Krasilnikovia cinnamomea: one gene and its partner. The protein of the gene in region 2 interacts with the protein of the main gene of each other region in a pairwise test. Links are inferred from orthologs where the notes say so. Each region holds a gene or a part of one and is shown on either strand. Other genes may lie near its edges.

Region 1 (4,817 bases), 2.4 Mb from region 2 along the record:
CGTGGTGGTCGCGGGCAGCATGCGGCGCCGGTGGGCCTGGCATGCCGGTACCGCGATCCAGGTGTTGCTGGTGGCGTGCGGTCTGCTGCACTGGTCGCTGGCGGTGCTCGGGCTGATCTTCGGCGCGGCCTGGGCGTACGCGACGTACGTGCGCCGCACGATCCTGGGCTGAGCGTCCTCAGCCGATCGCCCGCCACTGGGTGATGGCGATGTTGTGGTCGTCCGGGTCGTGGAACGACGCCGCCCACAGCTCCAGCCGGTCACCGCGGTTCACCGGGCGGGGCGCGTGCACGAACGTGATGCCCTTGCGCTTCAGCTCCGCGTACACGGCCTCGACGTCGCCGACCTCCAGGTTGAGATGGATGAGGCGGCCTGCGGTGGCGGACAGGTCGTGCACCGAGCGCAGGACGAGGCGGGTGTCACCGGAGGCGAGCACCGCGCTGCCGTCGCCGCTGTCGATCTGGAAGAAGCCGAGGACGTCGCGGTAGAACGCGATCGAGCGTGCGAGGTCCGTGACGAGGACGGTGATCCCGACGCCGTGGATCGCGGCGGCCGTGCCGGGGCGGGCACTGGGGTACGCGGTGATCAGCTCGTCGGCTCGCTCATCGGGTTCGTACCCGCCGTCGAGGTCCGTCCAGGGGCGGCCGGTGGGGGGCTGCGGTGGGTCGGCCATCGGGGGCCGGGGCTGGTCGGCCGACCGGGGCTGCGGTACCACCGGAGCGGCCGGCCCGGCGGGTTCGTCGGCCGGGGCTGGCGGTGCAGGCGCGGGCGGGGCTGGCGCGGCGCCGTCGAGCGGGATGTCGATCTCGCAGTCGTGGGCGAGGTCGGGTTCGGCCTCGTCGGCAGTGCCGGGACCGGCCGGGGAACGCCGGTCCTCCGGCGGCGCGGGGTCGGTCAGCTGCTCGGGGGAGACGCGCTGCTCCGGCGCGGGTGCGGCGCTCGTCGGCGACGCCGCGGCCCCGGGGGTGGCCGACATCGGTGGCGGTTCCGGTGCAGGGGTGCCGGTCGCCGGGGATGGTTCCGCGGCGTCAGTCGTCGGCGACGGTTCCGGGGTGTCAGTCGTCGGTTCACCGGTAGGGGTCGTCGGCGACGGTGCACCGGTAATGCTCGTGGGCGACGATACCGGCGCGGTGGGTGTACCCGTGCCGGGATCCAGCGTCGCGGTCGCCACGCGTGGGCGGGGACTCGGGCGGGAGCCGTTGGGCCGTGGCCCGGCGGGGCCACTCGGACCGGCGGTCGCCTCCGGTGCGGTCTCCTCGTGCAGTTGGTCATCGCGGCCGTGGTCGTCGTCGGGGTCGACCAGTTGACCTTCGAGGATCATCGGGCCGCCGGGCGCGTCGCGCACGATCACGGTGCCCGCCGGTTCCTGCGCCTGCTGGCCGGAGCGGGGGGCGGGTGGCGGGGGCGGCTCGTCGGGGCTGAGGAGCCAGGTGCGTTCGCGGGTGGCCCACGGTGGGGGCTCCGGCTCCCCGAGCAGATCGTCGTCGGACGGCTCATCCAGCGGGTCATGGCTGGGCGCGGGGGCATTCAGCACCGTGGCGTCGGCTCGCGACGGCGCGTCCTCCCAGGTGATCCGTACCCGGCGCATGTCGTCGACGTCCACCGTCACGGGCAGGGTGTCACCCGGGACGGGCCACTTGTCGACCGGGACGCGGGGGTCCCGGATGACCACCTCGGAGATCGGCAGGCCCGGGGCGATGACGACGACCTGCAACTCGGCGCGGCCGTACACGGATGAGGAGGGTGGTTCCGAGACGGCCTTGACCTGGGCGGTGCCGCTCACCCACGCGCGGGCGCCGCGGCGCACGACGTTGACCATGGCCAGGGCGATCGCGAGGGCCAGCAGGGACACGCCGAGGGCGACGATCGACCAGCTCGACAGGCCGAGCCCGAACAGCAGGACGAAGACGGCGATGGTGCCGAGCACCGCGGCCAGCAGCTTGCGGGCCGGGGCGATGGGGCGGCCGTTCTGGTTCGCCACTGTGGACCTCCCGAGTAGTACCGCAAGGCTAGGCCGCCGCGACGCTATCGGGAAAGTCGGCTTTGTGGGCGGTGGCCGCTCGCGGCGCCACCGGTACCGATAGGCTGACCCCGGCATGCCGTCTCGCCCCGACCAGGAGGAATCCGTGTCCACCAGCGCTGCCGAGCGCTCGCTCGTGCTCATCAAGCCGGACGCCGTGCGGCGCGGCCTCGTCGGCGAGATCCTCGGCCGCTTCGAGCGCAAGGGGCTCGTGATCGAGGAGATGGTGCTGCGCACCATGGACGCGGAACTTGCCGATCAGCACTACGCCGAGCACGTGGACAAGGCGTTCTATCCCCCGCTGAAGGACTTCATGACCGGCGGGCCGCTGGTCGCCGTCGTCATCAGCGGCGACGAGGCGATCGACGTCGTGCGCGCGATGATCGGCGCCACGGACGGGCGCAAGGCCGCCGCGGGGACGCTGCGCGGCGACCTGTCGCTGTCGAACCGGGAGAATCTGGTGCACGCGTCCGACTCGCCCGACAGCGCCAAGCGTGAGCTGGCGCTGTGGTTCCCGCACCTTTAGGTCGCCTGCGGCGGTTCCGTACGGGTCGAGATGGCCAGCCGGTTCCACACGTTGATCGTGGCGATCGCCATCAGCAGGTTGGCCAGCTCCTCGGGCGTGAACTGCTTGGCGGCCGCGTCCCACACGTTGTCGGGCACGCCCTGGTCGCCGAGCCGGGTGACCGCGTCGGTCAGGGCTAGCGCGGCGCGTTCCCGCTCGGTGTAGAACGGGCTGTCGTGCCAGGCCGCGACGCCGAACAGGCGGCGGCTGTCCTCGCCCGCGGCCAGGGCGTCCCGGCTGTGCATGTCGACGCAGAACGCGCAGCCGTTCACCATCGAGGCGCGCAGTTTGACCAGTTCGTACAGGACCGGGTCGTTGTGTTTGCGGGCGTAGACCTCCATGCCCAGGACGGCCTTGTAGGCCTCCGGGGCGACCTCGTTCACGGCCAGGCGCGGCATGGTGCCCTCCTCGTGAGCCGGCGACACAGCAAGGCGGTGACACGGCTCACAGCGTATCGAGGGTCGCGTGGGCCCGCGACTCCGCCTCGAAGACCTTGAGCAGCACCGCCGCGGCGACCGCGTAGCCGACACCGATGACGCATTCCCAGCCCAGCGCCGGGGCCGCCGCCCCGAAGCCCTGGCCCGCCGCCAGCAGCCGCGCGGCCTGCGCCGCGTGGGTGATCGGCAGCCCCTCGCCGATCGTGGCCATCCAGCCCGGCAGCCGCTCCGCGGGTACGTTGACGCCGGTCAGCAGCAGCAACAGCGCCACGCTGACGTTGGACACCACCCAGACGTCGCGGAACCGCAGCCCCAGGGCGCCCAGGGTGAGCCCGAAGGAGCCGCAGGACAACGAGCCGACGGCCAGGGCCAGCGCCAGGCCGGGCAGGGCGCCGGGCGGGATCCGCAGCCCGAGCAGCAGCGCACCGCCGGCGAGGGTGAACGCGGCGATCAGCAGGCCGTTGCCCGCGTACGGCAGGGCGCGGCCCAGGAACAGGGCCGTGCGGCTGCGCGGGGACAGCAGCACGTGGCCGAGGGTGCCGAAGCGCCGCTCGTTGGCCACCGCCATCGTGCCGCCGAAGACGCAGGCCAGTGACGCGGCCAGGACCGCGTTGCCGACGATGTAGAACCGGTCGTCGGCCACCTGCAGCTGCCGCCCCAGGTAGGCGAAGAACAGCAGTTGGAACAGCGGGCCGACCAGCAGCGTGCCGATGAACATGCCGGGCGTCGTCCAGTTGAACAGCGCCCGGTAGGCGATGACGCCGCCCACGGCGACCAGACGCGCGGTCCTCATGCGAGCGCCAGGGTGGCGGCGGCGCGCGCGCGCCGTTCGACCCGGACCAGTGCGAACGCGCCGAGCACGGCGCAGGCGGTGCTGATCGCGAGGCAGATGCCGACCGACGGCCAGACCGGGCCGCCGCTGGTCGCCTCGCGCAGCGCGCGGGCGCCCCAGGTGGTGGGCAGGACCGCGGCCAGCGGGGCGGTCCAGGAGGGCAGCATGGTGATCGGTACGAGCATTCCGGAGACCAGCCAGACCGGATATTCGAGCGTGTTGGACAGTGCGTTCGCGTTGCGCATCAGCACGAAGGTGGCCGCCATCAGCAGGCCGAACATGCCGAGGGCGAAGACGCAGACCACCGCGGCGACCGTGAACGCGGCCGGGTGGGCGAAGTCGAGCCGGATGCCGTAGAGCACCCGGCCCCACGCGAGCGTGGCCAGCATGGCGTAGGTGCCGGTGAGGGCGGTGGCGATGGTGATGGGAAGGATGACCAGCACCGGCCGCCGTGGGGCCAGCATGATCATTTCCAGGGTGCCCTGCCAGCGCTGGCTCTGGATCGCGCCGCCGGAGCCGAACAGCACCGACGACCAGATGCCCATCAGCCCGGCGCCCACCGACGCCTCGAGCAGGCGGTGCTCGCCGGACCCGGCGCGGAACAGGTACACCGCCAGCGTGGCCTGCACGACCGGCACGATCAGGTTGGTGGCGATCTCGAACTGCGAGCGGCTCATCTGCTTGGCGTGCAGCAGCACCCCGACCGCGATCATCCGTACGGTTCTCACGCGCCGGTCCCGTTCACGATGGCCACGTAGGCGTCCTCCAGGGTCGGTTCGCGGCTGGTGACCCGGCCGATCCGGATGCCGGCCAGCTCGCGCAGCACGTCGGCCTGGACGTCCACCGCGGCGTCGGATTGGACGGTGAGCAGCTGCAGGGCACCGCGGGCTTCGACCGCGGTCTCCCGTACGCCCGGCAGCTTGCTCACCGCGGTCATTGCGGCGTCCGGCACCCCGTACGCCT
Region 2 (4,933 bases):
CATCCGCGCAGCGTGGCCGGCCTGGGGAAACCCCGGGCGCGGCCATCCGGTACCGGTCGCGCCCGGCGTTCTTGGCCGCGTACAGGGCGTCGTCGGCGGCGTCGAGCACCTCCTGCGCGGTCCCGCCGTGGTCGGGATAGACCGCGATGCCGATCGAGACGCTGACCGGGATGCGGTCCACCGGGTCCTCGTCGGCGGCGTCGGCGCGGCGCCGGTCTATCGGTACGGGGATGTCGCGGATCGCCGCGCCGAGACGTTCGGCGACGGTGGCCGCGCCGAACCCGTCGGTCTCCGGCAGCAGCACGACGAACTCCTCCCCGCCCTGCCGGAAAGCCACGTCGACCTCGCGCAGCCCGAGCCGGATGCGCCGGGCGAACTCCCCCAGCACCGTATCCCCCGCGGCATGCCCGTACGTGTCGTTGACGTTCTTGAAGTGATCCAGGTCGAGGACCAGTATGGCCAGCATGCGCCCGAACCGGCTGGCCCGCTCCACCTCGCGGCGCAGCGACTCACGCAGGTACCGGTAGTTCCACAGCCCGGTCAGCGGGTCGGTGAGGGAGAGCCGCTGCGCCTCCTCGTGCACGCGTACGTTGTGCACCGCGACCCCGGCCTGCCCCGCGAACGTCCGCAGCGTCATCAGGTCGGCGTCGTCGAACTCGTCCATGCCGAGCCGGTCATAGAGGGCGAGCACCCCCAGCACGACCGGCGCGGCCGAGCCGGTGGCCTCGCCTGGCACCAGGGGATCCCCGACGGTCGGCGGCGCGCAGATGGGCACCGCGACGTACGTGCGGCACGGGGGTTCCCCACCCGGGTGCGATCCACGCTGGGCCACGCCCGTGGCGGCCACGGTGCCGAGCACTCCCTCGCCGAGCGGCACCCGCAGGCCGGGCAGTTCGGTCTCCGGGACGTCCCAGCGTCCGCTCAGGCCCTCGGCGCAGCGCGCCACCAGAACGTGATCGGCCGGGTCGATGAGCAGCACGACGCCGCCCCGGGCCCCGGTCGCGGACAGCGCGGTCTGCAGGATGACCCGCAGGATCCGGTGCACGTCGTGGGTGCTGGACAGGGTGTCGCCGAGGATCGCCAGGTGCCCGCGCAGCTGGTCGCGGCTGGCGGTCAGTGCCTGCACGTAGGTCCGCAGCTCGCGGGTCATCCGGTTGAACGTGCTGGCCAGCCGACCGAGTTCGTCGTGGCGTAGCACCGGGACGCGGGTGTCCAGTTCGCCGTCCGCGACCCGGCCGGCGGCCCACACCAGGTCGGCCAGCGGCCGGGTGGTGGAGCGGGCCAGCCACCGCGCCACCAGGACCGCGACGGCGGCCACGGCGAGGTCGGCGCCGATGAGCAGGGCGTACAGGCCGGTCGGGCCGCCGCCGGGCACGGAGACGGCCAGGGGCAGCGGCTGGCCGGGGGCGAGGGCGATCCGGCGTACGAACCGGTCGCCGTCGGTGGTGCGCCGGACCTGGCCGTCTCCGTGCCCGGCGGAGGGCAGCCCGGCGGCGAGCGCGGCGACGTGCGACCGGGCGTACGGGGGCTCGGTGCTTTCCGTGGGTGCGGCCCCGGCGCCGTCGCCGGAGAGCAGGGTGACCTCGGCGCCGCTGGAGGCGGCGAGCCGGTCCACGAACGCCGCGTCGAGCACCTGCCCGGCGGCGACCGTGACGCCGGGCGCCTGGGCTCGGGCGGCGATGGCGGCCACCCCGACGTCGGCGGGGTCGGCGCAGTCCCGCCAGTGCGCGGGTGGAGCGCTTCCGGTCCGGCCGATGGTGATCTCGGCGGCCAGGCCACGGGCGATGAGCTGGTCCGCCGCCAGCCGCCGGTCAGCCGTCGGCAGCACGGCGACCGCGTCGGCGACCGCCTGCAGTTGGCGGCACACGGCGCCGATCGCGGTGCGCACCGTGGTGGCGGCATGATCGAGCCGTTCGACGGCGCGATCGCGGCGCACGGTGGCCACGGTCATGCCGACGAACACCGAGCCCAGCAGAACCGGGCCGAGCACCACCACCAGGAAGGCGGTCGTGAGCCGCCCACGTAGCGTCACACGTCCTCCTGGAGGTGGCCCTGTTCGAGCGATGCTGACATAGTGTGCACCGTTTGCCCGTTTCGAGGAGGTGGTTGAATGCCTGATTTCGCCCTTGGAGCGGAAAGATCTCGGTCTCAGAAGCTTGCGCTGCGTAGAAAGCTGCTGCAGGCCCGCGGATCGCTGACCACGGAGGCCCGCGAACGGGCCGCGGCGGCGCTCCAGGCGGAACTGCTTTCCCTGGTACGGCGGCTGCCGGTGCCTGGGCGGCCGCCGGTCGATGCAGAACCCGCTTCGGCACGGCGACGGCCGCCGGTGACCATCAGCGCGTATGTGCCGATCGGGGCCGAGCCCGGCGGCCCCGACCTGCCGGAGGCACTGGCCCGGGCGCTGCAGCCGGACGCCGAGCTGCTGCTCCCGGTCCTCCTGGAGGACGGCGACCTGGACTGGGCCCGGTACACCGGGCCGGACTCGCTGCGCCCGGGGCCGCGCGGGCTGCGGGAGCCGACCGGTCCGCGGCAGGGCGTGACCGCGATCACGGCCGCCGATCTGGTCGTCGTCCCCGCCCTCGCGGTCGACCGGGCGGGACGGCGGCTCGGTCGCGGTGGCGGCTCGTACGACCGCGCGCTCGCCCGCGTGACGCCCGCGACCTTGACCGTGGCACTGCTGCACGACGGCGAGCTGATGGCGGAGGTACCGGCCGAGGCGCACGATCGACGGGTGCGCGCGGCCATCAGTCCCGGCAGGGGCCTGACCCTCATGGCGGGCGAGGAGTGGACGAAATAAGCTCCGATGGCGCAGCATTGGCACTCGGTGACGGCGAGTGCCAGCGCCGAGTGAGTTTGGCTGTCGAGAACGCGGAGGATCCGTGCCCACGTACCAGTACGCCTGCACCGAGTGTGGCGAGCAGCTCGAGGCGGTGCAGTCCTTCTCCGACCCGGCGCTGACCGAGTGCCCGGCGTGCCAGGGCCGCCTGCGCAAGGTCTTCAACTCCGTCGGAATCGTCTTCAAGGGGTCGGGCTTCTACCGCAACGACTCCCGCTCCGGCAACGGTGGATCCGGGAAGCCGACCACCTCCTCCGAGCCGAAGCCGGAGGCCGCGAAGTCGGACACGTCGAAGTCCGACGCCGCGAAGCCCAGCAGCGATTCGAGCACGTCCTCGAAGACGTCCGCCTCGTCGGCAAGCTCGTCCTCCAGCACCAGCGCACCGGCCGCCGCCTCCGCCTGAGTCGAGCGGCACGGCCGCCACCACATCCCGGTCACCCATGTCTCCACCTAAGCGGCCGGACGGCACCACCCGCCCGTTATCCACATCGCCGCGTTGTCCACAGGCCGCCCGCCGGGTGGCCGGTGCACTCCGTAACGTCGGCCATGCCGGCGCGCATCGCGACGGAGGAGGCAGGGCACCGGCGGCGGGGAGGCGCGATGGCAGGCACGGGGCGTGGGGGCGACGTACGGCCGCTGGGGCCGTTCCGGCGCGGCCGGGAGGCAGCGGAGCCGCGACTCGATCCGGCGCGCTGGCGGCGGCCGGGCCGCGGCACCTTGATGAGGCTGGCCGCGATGGCCGCGCTGCTGATCACGGCAGCGCTGATGAGCTGGTCCGGCCCAACAACCAGGTGCCCGCCGGAGTCGTCACCGGCGCGCGACACCGGCGGAGGCGCGTCCACCCCGGGTGGCCCCGCAACCACGGCCACGCCGCGTGCCTCGGCTCGCGGGCGGCCAAGCCTGCCCCACGGGACGGTCGGCCTGCCCGTGCGCCTGGCCGAGCCCGCCGCCCTGGCGCTGGTGCATTCGGGCGACCGGGTCGACCTGTTCCGGGTGCACGGCACGGGCCAGCCGGACGAGGACAGGCCTACCGTGGCGCGGGGCGCGCTCGTGCTGGACGTGACCGCTCCTGACGATCCAGTTGGGGGCGGCCTCCTGCTCGCGCTCACCCCGGCGGAGGCAGATCGCGCCGTGGCGACACCGGCCGGGGCGGGCTACGCCGTGGTGATCCGCCCCGTCCCGTGACGGCGGTCCGAATCCAGCCAGGCCAGCGCCACGGCCGCCGAGACCACCAAGACCGCCACAGCCGCCGAGACCGCCACAGCCGCCACGGCCCCAACACCGGCGAGACCGGCGAGACCGGCGAGAGGATCGTTGCCCGGCATTTCGTCACCCGTGTGGGGCCGGCCTGACGGCGGCGCTCAGTCCCAGTGCGGCGGGCGGTCCTCCAGCAGGCGGGCGTCGTTCGTGTCCTCGCGGTCGCCCCAGCCGCGCTCCGTGTCATCGCGGGTCTGCTCCGGCAGCAGCGGCGCCTCCTCGGACTCGAAGTCCACGGTGCGCTCACCGTCGGAGTCGTGTTCGGGCTGTTCCAGGATGTCCACGATTACGAGGGTAAGCCGCGCCCCCGCAATCCTCGTTCGCCGGGGATGTAGCGTCGGTGAACGTGAGCGCCCCGACCGGTAACGAGGACGACGCCTACTGGCGGCGCCCGGCGCAGGATTCCGAGCCGGCCCACCCGGATCCGGCGGCGCCGGGGCCGCAACCGGCCGCCCCGTATCCCGGCCCGCCCCGTATGGACCCGCCGCCCTCGTACTGGCGCCCACCGACCGTCGCCCAGCCGCCCCCGCCGCGGGCCATGCCCGCGCAGGACATGGACGCCCTTGATGAGGAGGAAGGCTCGGCGCGGACGGTGACCTACGGCGTCGGGCTGGTGGCGGGCGCGATCGGGCTCATCCTGATGTGCCTGCTCTGCGCGCGCGCACTCGTCTGAGCGCTCCCGTCCCGGCCGGCACCCCACATGCCGGCCGGGACGGAGCTGATCAGGACCCCGAGCCCCACACGGCGTGGGCGCCCGAGTCGCCGGTCCGGAAGACGTAGTAGCCGGCCACCGCGGCCAACGCCACCACCACGATCGCCAGAACCACCTCGGCGGGGCGC

Evidence for each region. The genes of interacting proteins can lie anywhere in the genome.
Region 1: the proteins of EV385_RS10475 (region 2) and ndk interact in binary tests that used the Escherichia coli proteins (3 or more experiments, as listed by UniProt). The link is inferred for Krasilnikovia cinnamomea from one-to-one orthologs.

The regions. Positions count from the first base shown.
Region 1 is NZ_SHKY01000001.1:4,780,633-4,785,449, forward strand. What follows is about bases 1,068-3,821. They hold ndk (nucleoside-diphosphate kinase), read left to right. Parts: upstream 1,068-2,096; coding sequence 2,097-2,546; downstream 2,547-3,821. Other genes in these bases: EV385_RS21895 (VOC family protein), read right to left, coding at 1,068-1,981; EV385_RS21905 (carboxymuconolactone decarboxylase family protein), read right to left, coding at 2,543-2,983; EV385_RS21910 (ABC transporter permease), read right to left, coding at 3,030-3,815; EV385_RS21915 (ABC transporter permease), read right to left, coding at 3,812-3,821. Also shown: EV385_RS21890 (DUF4233 domain-containing protein), read left to right, coding at 1-172; more of EV385_RS21895, read right to left, coding at 179-1,067; more of EV385_RS21915, read right to left, coding at 3,822-4,582; EV385_RS21920 (ABC transporter ATP-binding protein), read right to left, coding at 4,579-4,817. UniProt on the Escherichia coli protein: Major role in the synthesis of nucleoside triphosphates other than ATP. The ATP gamma phosphate is transferred to the NDP beta phosphate via a ping-pong mechanism, using a phosphorylated active-site intermediate.
Region 2 is NZ_SHKY01000001.1:2,358,090-2,363,022, forward strand. What follows is about bases 1,084-3,953. They hold EV385_RS10475 (5-formyltetrahydrofolate cyclo-ligase), read left to right. Parts: upstream 1,084-2,110; coding sequence 2,111-2,797; downstream 2,798-3,953. Other genes in these bases: EV385_RS10470 (sensor domain-containing diguanylate cyclase), read right to left, coding at 1,084-2,032; EV385_RS34980 (hypothetical protein), read right to left, coding at 3,035-3,274; EV385_RS10485 (hypothetical protein), read left to right, coding at 3,437-3,953. In the rest of the region: more of EV385_RS10470, read right to left, coding at 1-1,083; more of EV385_RS10485, read left to right, coding at 3,954-4,021; EV385_RS10490 (hypothetical protein), read right to left, coding at 4,198-4,377; EV385_RS10495 (translation initiation factor 2), read left to right, coding at 4,440-4,766; EV385_RS10500 (DUF2231 domain-containing protein), read right to left, coding at 4,816-4,933. UniProt on the Escherichia coli protein: Involved in the removal of 5-formyltetrahydrofolate.